DNA from 3 places in the Candidatus Kuenenia stuttgartensis genome. Region 2 is predicted to be linked to each of the others. Evidence: riboswitches for the same ligand, from Rfam matches in the RefSeq annotation. Region 2 holds a riboswitch; each other region holds the start of a gene.
The links. A riboswitch is a leader RNA that binds a small molecule or an ion and turns the genes downstream of it on or off. The one in region 2 is predicted to bind cyclic di-GMP.
Positions count from the first base shown of each region.

Region 1: it holds a riboswitch for cyclic di-GMP, as region 2 does, so the genes downstream of both, KSMBR1_RS07790 (type II secretion system protein) here and KSMBR1_RS12635 (tetratricopeptide repeat protein) in region 2, are expected to answer to the same signal.
Region 3: it holds a riboswitch for cyclic di-GMP, as region 2 does, so the genes downstream of both, KSMBR1_RS15060 (peptidoglycan recognition protein family protein) here and KSMBR1_RS12635 (tetratricopeptide repeat protein) in region 2, are expected to answer to the same signal.

Region 1 is NZ_LT934425.1:1,686,820-1,690,100, reverse strand. Features, by position in the region: gene KSMBR1_RS07800 (hypothetical protein) at 1-359, opposite strand, end outside; gene KSMBR1_RS20895 (hypothetical protein) at 566-691, opposite strand; gene KSMBR1_RS07795 (type II secretion system protein) at 725-1,195, opposite strand; gene KSMBR1_RS07790 (type II secretion system protein) at 1,314-1,952, opposite strand; cyclic di-GMP riboswitch class I at 2,332-2,425, opposite strand; partial or broken gene KSMBR1_RS07785 (IS66 family transposase) at 2,562-2,969, opposite strand; gene KSMBR1_RS07780 (hypothetical protein) at 3,227-3,281, opposite strand, start outside.
Region 2 is NZ_LT934425.1:2,701,015-2,704,295, forward strand. Features, by position in the region: gene miaA (tRNA (adenosine(37)-N6)-dimethylallyltransferase MiaA) at 1-19, opposite strand, end outside; gene KSMBR1_RS12630 (CvpA family protein) at 360-893, opposite strand; gene KSMBR1_RS12635 (tetratricopeptide repeat protein) at 932-1,825, opposite strand; cyclic di-GMP riboswitch class I at 2,161-2,240, opposite strand; gene KSMBR1_RS12640 (ISL3 family transposase) at 2,275-3,281, opposite strand, start outside.
Region 3 is NZ_LT934425.1:3,230,081-3,233,361, reverse strand. Features, by position in the region: gene KSMBR1_RS15065 (hypothetical protein) at 1-816, opposite strand, end outside; gene KSMBR1_RS15060 (peptidoglycan recognition protein family protein) at 954-1,637, opposite strand; cyclic di-GMP riboswitch class I at 1,718-1,874, opposite strand; gene KSMBR1_RS15055 (4Fe-4S binding protein) at 2,112-3,281, opposite strand, start outside.

The sequences.
Region 1 (3,281 bases), 1.0 Mb from region 2:
ATGGCTTCTTCTATTGCGCCGGATTCCACTGGGAGTATTTCATCTATTTCTTTCAGCCGGACTGCATACCACACATTTGGCCAGATCAATCCCCCTGTTTTTTTTAATTCCTTTAATCCTTCTTCGGATAATTCATTCTCTTGTACCTTATTCCACCCTTTTGTTGAATATTCAGCAAAATAGCCTTCGGTATATCCCGTGGAAGTAAAATGTTCCTTTGTGCCATAAACAAATTCAACCTCATCTGGCTTGGCCTTTATTCCTCTTTCTTTAAGCCAAAGGATAACGTCCTCCTCTATATAATTATAAAATCTTTGTTTAGCGTCTTTTAGGTGTTTTTCAGGATTAAGTATCATCATTTCTCCTTTCTTGATAATCGAATTTAAAGTAGGGACGAAGCATTTGTCAGTTTGGGTATGCATACATTTGCGACAATTTATGGCAAATGCTTCGCCCCTATAATTTAATATGGTAAGCGTTCTCTCTTTATAACAAAAAAAGGGGGCACTATTCAAAAAGAATATTGCATCCTTTTCTTTTTTCGTCTGAAAAATCCGGAAAATCATTACGGTGCTATGTAGGTATCAGTACCATTCCCCGTACCGGAATAAATATCATCATACGTTGAACCATTGTAATATCCGCAGGTGGTAGTGCCTTTCCATTCCACATGTCCATCTAAATATAACACATTCTGTCCCGTCTCATTATGATTGTCTGAACGTCAGGTAGTGCTTGTTCCCTGAGCATCTGCGGCTATGATTACACCCGGGTCATCTTCCAGTGTGTGGGTGTAGTCATAGCCGTAACTGCAACCGGCAGTGGTAAATGAAGTATTTGGGGACAAAAGGTCCGATACCGCCGTCAGATTCAGATTATTCGCTTCGCTAACGTCGCTATCGCCTGGGCAACGAAAGATTTTTCGCTCAATTATATATTTATTGTATAATGTGCCGAGCGATTCCATGCCCGTGCTTCCTCCGGCAGGAAACGCCCCATCATGATCATTAGCATACATTCGAAGCGCCAGGCCAATATGCTTCAGGTTTGATGCACACTGCGTTCTACGTGCGGATTCCCGCGCCTTTCCCAAAACCGGCAAGAGGATAGATACCAGAATGCCAATAATTGCAATTACTACCAGCAATTCGATTAATGTAAAACCAGAAATCCCCCGGGTTTTTAATTTGAACATGGCAAGTATCTCATGAAAATGAAGGTGGATTGTAATTGACACCCTTGAACAAGTAATAAAAAAGGGCAATATCCATTATGAATATCACCCTTTTTAGTAAGAGAAAGAAAAAAAATTATTATTGTAATATTGCGGTATCCGTACCGCCCCCTGTTCCTGCGTAAATATTATCATACGTTGACGCTGTACCCTCATAATATCCGCATGTGGCAGTGCCTTTCCATTCCACGTGTCCATCCAGGTAAAGCACATTTTGACCGGTTTGGTTATGATTATCTGAATTAGTGCCAGCGGTACTTGATCCTCGCGCATCTGCTGCCAACACTACGCCTGGGTCATCTGCTGCCGTATGATTACCATCGTAACCATAACTACATTTATCTATAGTAAAGTTAGTGTTCTCAACTAGCGGTCCTTCAGACATCTCGGCTAACTTTAAATTATTTTCCTCTGTCACACCGCTATCACTTGGGCAACGAAATATTTTCCTGTCAGTAATATATGTATTAAACAATTGTCCCAAGGAAGTCATACCTGTACCCTTATTGGGAAAAGCTTCACCATTATCATTGGCAAACATATTCAGCGCCAGTCCAATCTGTTTCAAATTTGATGCGCATTGCGTCTTTCGTGCCGATTCACGTGCCTTACCAAGCACCGGCAGCAGTATACCGGCAAGGATGCCGATAATGGCAATTACCACCAGCAGCTCAATCAGGGTAAAACCCGCATTCCCCCACTTTCTAAGTTTTAACATTTTTACTCTCCCATTAAAAAAAATTGTTTAAGACAACACCATCACAAAATACATCGAATTGGCGCCTAAACGTAAAAAATATACTCATCCCTTATCTTTGTGTTAAAAAAATGCCACCGTTCGTATATCTCAATCTGTTTTTTTACCTTCTTTATTCAAAAAAAAAGACCCAAAACCATAGTAATGCAAAAGGCTTGGGTCTTTATTATAATGCACGTTTACCAGAAGCACTTTGTTAAGATTTCCCGATAATTTTCTATAAGTCTTAAGCATTTTCAGTATTATGCGCTACAATCTACTTGTGATCTCTGCAATATGGTGAAAGCGTAATGAATGGCCCGAAAATTCTTATCCTTCTCGCAAAGTGCGAACATCTCAATTCGGCAACCTGGCAATCTTTACGTATAAAGAACTCACGCTTAAGACCCATGGCTTTGCGTCCCAAACTTGCGGTTGGTTTGCCTTTTTCAATCGATGAAATATTCGGCGGTACTGTACCACAAAGAAAATAAATGTCAATTATTATTTCCATTAAGATAGAGCAAAAACATTTTTTCCCGGTATTATACTATTACGGGTATCTATTCAGCGTATTTTCACCCACTGTCGCTACGAGCTAGCAAAATCAGGCAATTCGCCACGGAATAGCATCTGTAATGCCCGGCTCAAATTTACACCTTGTTTTCGACAGGTCGAGAGATAACTCCGAATGCGGCAGAAAATTTTCGCTCCCTCCAAAGAACGAAAACAGCCAGATATCTTCTGCTGAACCTTCGTCATCCTGATATCGTTTTCTGCCAAATTGTTCGTAAAGGGAACATTTTTATTGTCCATAAACCTCAACACATCACCCTCATACGTCCTCAATCGTTCCAGAAGATTCCGTGCCTTTGTCCTTTTTACCCTCCCCCTTTTTCCCTTACGGTTCGTTTCATCAGGAGGAGGGCTTTCGGCTTCTGCGTTTTGGAGTATCTTCCTATACCTTTGCCGGTATTTTTCTGACTCATCAGTTCCCAGCTGCTACGTCTTAGAATAAATGCTCCAAAAATGCCCAATTAGTCTCAGAATATTTGAGTCTAATACCCAGCAAATGATTTGAAAAATCTTACCCAGCTACCCCGCCTTTTTTTTATCCTGCGTAAGTATTTCACTTGATTTTTTGTTCACGTTAAGAAAAATACATCGTTTACCCCGTTAGAAAGAAGTTCCGTCCGTAAGGCGGAGTAAAGCCTCATTAAATAGTTTGGAAGAGGTTAAAACCACTTCCAAACTTCCTAACGGCGGTTTACTTCCCAGTTCCCCGTTTTCACGAGGACAAGTTTTGTAAGA
Region 2 (3,281 bases):
TGCAGATTGTATGTGACATAAAATTTTTATTTTCTGTTATCAAAAGCCAGGATGTTTTTATTATATTTTTTAGGGGACAGCCGTAACAGCATTATACAAAATGATTTATAATAAGCAAAATAAATGTAATTCCGGCTTGTTCCCAAAATTCGTTCTTCTAGTTCCTACGCCCTGCGTCACATCAAAGTAAAGGCCATCGAATAATATGAAGCCTGTGCCACCAGACATAAAGCGTCTTGAATTCACACCTCTCCCACGGTAATTAATCAACTTGGGTACTTTCTGACAAAAAAAACACTTTAAGAGTTCTGACATTAAGAGCAATAACCGAATAAAGTTGCTACCAAACCCAGCCTAATTTAAAATTCCGTACCCTTTGCCATTTTTGCATTGTCTGATCCTCTGTTTTTCTTTAACGGGTCAAAAAAATTGTTTGAGGTAATTGCTGCTACATTTTGCATTCCATTTCCCATTACCGTTGCTATTTTCGAGGTGCAAACCATTTCGCATGCCGGCATGGAGCATAAATTGAGGATGCCGAAGATGATCGCACCACAGAGGATAGTCCCTTTAACAAATCCTAATACCGCGCACAATACATTATACCAACCGCCCATTTTCAAATTGTCGACCATGTTTTTGGGAAAATCTGAAATAATTGTGGTTATAAGCGCTGCAAGGCCGAACAGGATGAAATAACTCAATACATTGTGCAATGAAACCGAAAACACATTGCAGAAGATGTTGCTTATGACTGCATGGTAAAAAAGCGCCACACAAAAAGAGAGAAACAAACTACAGATTCTAAGAATTTGGCATATTGGTCCGTCAACAAAGCCAAAAATCACTGAAATACAAAGGACTACAGATAGTATTATATCAATCCAATTCATTTATAAAAATCCCCTCTGAACTCGCCAAAATGGTATTGCTAATTCAAAGCGTTTAAAATTTCCCGGCACATTTTATTATAGGAATACAATGAAAGGACAAAATGGATTCTGAGGATAATTTCCTCTTTTTTTGCTGTTTCGGGATTTGAACAATACTGTAAATATTGAGCGTGTATAATACTCACCTGTACATCCTCCTGAAACGGGTTTGATGCAATGGATTGTTTTAAGGCTTGTTCTGCGGCAGAATAATTTGAAATGAATAAATACATTTCCCCCAGTTTGTTGAGGATTATTACTTCCTGCGGATTCAATTCAGAAGCCCGTTTCAGAAGCATGATAGCCTCATTGCTATTCCCTAATTGGGCGTAAAGACTTCCCAGATTAAACATTGCCTTTACATAATGAGGGTCTTTTCCCAAAACAAGCTCATATTCTCTTATCGCATCGTCAAACATGTCATGTGTATCATAGAGAACTGCCAGGCAGAAATGCGGAAAAATGGCATCAGGGTAGCGTGCGATAGTCTTTTTATATTGTTCTATTGCTCCGTTGTAGTTACCTTCCAATTCCAGAATTTTAGCAATATTAACCAGCGCCTCAATATTTTCAGGATTTATTGTTAAGGCTTTTTTGTACATTTGTTTTGCGCTGGCAAACCGAAACATTTTTTCATAAACATAGCCAAGATTGTTAAGTGTTTCTGCGTTATCAGGTTCTAATGAGGCTGCTTTTTGCAGATAATGGAGCGCCTCGCCGTAATCGTTTCTGGCAAGGTAGATAAATCCCAGTTTTACATAGGCGTCAGTGAAGGCACTATCACTCTTAAGGCTTTGTTTGTAAGCATCTATTGCTTGTTCCGAATTGGGGAAAAGGCGGTCATATTTTTTCCCTTCCGCAAACAATTTTCGTGCTAATATTTTCTTGTTCATTGTGGTAGACATGATAATAGAGTAGTAAAAAAATTTACCGAAAAGTATGCAGCATACTTGCTGCCGTACCGGTATGATTTGATAGTATTCAGCAGCATATTAAAATCATTTTGCGGAAAAACCTCCTTTCATCAAAAGAAAAAGACCCGGGGCAGATATTGGCATCTTACGTCCGGGTCTTAGTTACACAATGAGAAGGTAAATACCTTATTATTTAAAGTTCATAGATCGGGTATTGCCGGATTCATTGTTACCGCCGCAATACCCGCGATAAAGCATACAAAAGCTATGCAAGATATGTTGTGAACATTAAATAAACTCTTTTACCGACTGAATTTGGCGACCTGGCATTCTTCTTTCCTGAAGACCCATGGCTTTGCGTCCCAGCCTCACAATTGGTTTGCCTTTTTTCAAATTGTTTTTGTTTTTTGTTACATTATATTTTTGCCTCATCCGCAGAATCTGTGGGTAAGTATTGGTTCCGGCAAATTACCAAGAGTATGATACAAGGCTGTTTGCAGGCATTCCAGAGATTTATAACCATAAGCCTTTCTCATAGTCAGTTTCGCCTTAAGGTTAAACCCCTCAACCGTACCGGAAGAAAGTCTGCCATCAGCCTTGAACCAGTTGAGAATGAGCTGCTTGTGATTGCGCAACATCTTTGCCACTTTTTTCATAGGTTCCAGGTTGGTTTTTAGGGTTCTCGTAATCCAGTTCTCGAGAAACCTGTCTGCATACGCCGGATACTTATACTCCCAAAAACGCTGAAAATCTTCACGCATTAAATATGCCTTTATTGAACTCAGGTTGATCTTAACTATCTGGCTTAACCGTACCGTTTGCTTTTCTGTCAAGTTCTCAGGCCTTTTCAACAGTAACCAACGGCTCTTTTCCAAAACATTGTCTGTGCCTTCATCCTTGAGCTTTTTGACCTCTTCCCTCCGTATCTGGTCTATGGCTTCATTGAATTTCTTCATGATGTGGAAACGGTCAAGAATATTAAGCGCCTGGGAAGCCTTCTTCGCTATCACCTTCAGGTACGGCGACCACATATCGCTGCAAACGAATTTGATTCTCAGACAACGTTCTATACCTAACTCCATGAAAAACTTCCGCAGGGTCTTTGCCTTCCGCTCAGGGCCACTCCATAAAAGCCTTTTGGCATGCGAATCAAGCTGATATACAAGGGTTAAATACTTGTGGCCACTCCAGACTTGTATCTCGTCTATTCCTATTTCCGTTATATTCTCCAAGTCCCTGTGGGCAAGGCCGTAGGCAACTACAAACTGCACTGCCCTATACACACTGTCCCAACTGGACTTGAATATCTCGGCTGTCTCTTTCCAACTCAGGCGTTTAGCCCATCGAGACAGGAATACCTTGTATGTGGTGGTCATCTGCTCCTTACCTTCTGACCAGGGAATTCGCTCTACATGGATTCCGTCCACTGGACAGG
Region 3 (3,281 bases), 530 kb from region 2:
CATCGCATGATGAACAAACGATGGAAACAACTCCTCCAATGCCTCAACCGATTTAAACATGATGTCCGTCGCCCACTCCGTCTCATCCGCAGACCAGTAATACTCCGGTTCCAACGGACGAAGAATCTGCGACAATGCCGGGCAACTGCCCAACGCAAGCCCGTTCAGCAGCTTCGCCCAGTCAGTCTTAAGCTGCTCATGGAGCAGAACCTGCGCAGCCGCAATATCCTCTATACGCACAAAACAGTTGCCGTCCTTAACATAATCAATACCTTGCTTCTGAAGTTGCCGCTCCAGCCAATGACGACCATTGAGACAAATGAAAATATTAAACGGCGCCCAACTCTGGATACGAACATGACCAAAACCAAACACTGGATCATTAAAATAATGATACACAAAGACACACTTGCGGGGCGCCATTACCAACTCGAGCTTCTTGCTGGCCTTGTTGCCCTTGACCATCGGCGCAATACAAGGCTCTACCACACTCAACAGGCAGATGGAACCTTCCGTAATCCTCTTATCCGCCGCGATCTGGCGAGCCAACTTCTCCTTATCAACACCGCTGCTCATCAAATACCGCACCTCGATACCCAAATCTTTCGCCCGCGATTCACAACTGTCTCGCACCTGTGCCGTAAGCCCATTGACCCAACCGGAAAAATCCTTAAGCAGAATTCTCGCTTGGTTCATGAATGTTCCCATCCCACGCTCACTGGCCAACCACCGCAATGTCCCGCGAAAACGAATCCTGTCCAGACCGCTTATTGCACCCACGATCCTGTCTCGATATAATTCCATCAACTTATTCATAAGTAGTGTCCTCCAAATTGTCTGATTACTATTTACGAGGATACTACTATACTTTATAATAAACTAAAAATCACCTTTTTGGTTGCGGCCAAAGGCCGCGCTAGGCCCTTTGTGGTTAAACTTTATGTGCTTTGTGGTTATGATTTTCGCGAAGGGGATATTTCGTTAGAGGCAAACTGAATTAAACTCGTCTTAAATTCAGCCATGGGGAAATTTTTACCGGGGCATGCAGTTCCTTTTTGATGAACCTGGCTATGTAATATGATGTTCGATAAAGGGATGTCATATTTCGAGGAAAGATAACGGGTCAACCTAACCAGCGAATCAAATTGATCCTCAGAAGGTTTCCCGCCGTTTTCAAAATCACCCACGAGGCAAATGCCTATCGCCACCTGGTTGCAATCCATATTTGCCGTGTGAGCGCCATGAATTTGGTTCTTCCAGCGATTTCCTACCTCTATTTCTCCATCGCCAGAAAGAGTTCCATTGCCAATCACAAAGTGATATGCCAATCCATACTTCCACCCTTTCTTTTCTCTATGATAGGTATCAAACCGGGTTGCATTTCCTTTCTCTGAAGCGCTATGGTGTATAACAATATATTGCCACGGTCTTTCCTTTGTATCTATTGTATCTATCTCGCAAATCTGAGATATTTTTTGTGCAAATGCCGCTCTCAGCATATCGCTTTCCGATATCACCGTTCTTACCTCTGCGGAACTGCTGCTAATAAGAGGCAAGGCGCCAATAATACCTCCTGCCGCAACAATCATTGTTAACGACACATATTGAATAATCTTTTCGTATGTACGATTTCTCATTGTATTCATTTTAAATCACACTATAGTAATAAATAAAAAAGCCCTGCTACGGAATAAAATAAACGTTATACAGTTTTTTATTCGGTAGCAGGGCTTTCTTCACTGTTTAGCGGTATCGCGAAATTTTTCTCTTCATCCTTCTGCGGATTTTTTGTTTTACGCTTTGTGCGCCGCTGAATAAGTTAAAGACTCTTTGCTTTGCGTCCCAGCCTCACGACTGGTTTGCCTTTATCAATAGTTACTATAAAAAAGAGCTATTGTTTTAGTAAGTACATTATAAAATCATTCATTTTTTTGTCAATAATTAATTCGGCGTCAAATAAATAGCTCCGGGGGAAAAGCGCAAGGCGCAACCCTCAATCTGCAATTTTGCCGATTGCCAATTTCAGAAGTCAGAGTTTTTCGCGGACATCTGACCTCCGACCTCTGGCCTCTATTGAAAGCCGATTGTAGATTGCCGACCGCTCGAGTCCTTTATTTGATTTTATCATTTTGCAGTACACGGCGAAGCAATTCTTCACCCTCTTCCTTTTTTTGGGAAAGAAATGTTGCTGACAGAAGATGTTTTTCCTGCAACCATGAGGTAAAGTATCCGTTTTCGTTTTGAAAGGTATGGATGGCATTTGAGTGCGTCTCTTTTTCTCCCCATGACCTCCACAACTGAACCACCGCTTCAAATGCGATTGATGTCGCATCACGGTCTGGATATTTTATCAACAGTAGCAGTAAAGGGGCGGTCTCTTCCCTCGTTTTGTATTCTGCGATAAGGGCGTCCGTCTGTTTGCTTAAATGAAATACATTTTCTTCAATAAAATTATCGGATATATAGATATTATCCAGAATGATCTTTTCGTGAAAAAATTTCAGGCTTTCTTTCACAAGAGAATCCTCCGGCAAATAACGTACTATATCGGGGAGGATTTCTTTTTTGTAGGGCATTAAATCGATAATGGATTTACCAAAAGAAGTAATTTCTCCGCCAGAAATACTGCCCTCCCATGGCGCTACCTTTATGCAATACACATCATTCCATACACACAAGTAATTTTCAAACAAAGACGCCCTGTTGCCTAATGGTATCCCAATACCCGCACGGTCTTTTGTGAAGACGCCGAATGCGTCTTCCGCAGTTTCAAACTCCCAAACATCTATGGAAATCCTCTTCCCTGTATCATCTCCATACTCCGCATTCGTCACCCGGATAAACGAATACGCTAAATACAGCTCCGCGCCTCCATTTATATATTCATATAATTTTTCGCCTCCTTCGTAAATCCTCGGCTCTGCAATCCTTTTCCACTTTCCAAGTGTTTTGGGGAGAAAGTTGCCGGACGATACTATTTTTACAGACCTTTCTTTTTTTACCGTAGTTTGCGGCTGGATGCCTTCCACGACAATAGCGGAAGTCCCTAAAACGGGGCAGACCTTTTCACAGAAACCGCACCCTACGCAAACATCTTCTCTTACAAAAGGCCTGCGAATTTCCCGGCCTTGTTCGTCCACATAGGTATTAAAATGGATCGCCTTTGTCGGAACGGGGCACACCTCTTCACATACACCGCAATTAAAATCCTGCCATTCCTTCTTCAGTTCGGGAAGGCGTGAATAGCCCACCCATGGAATACATCTGTTATGGTCTATTCT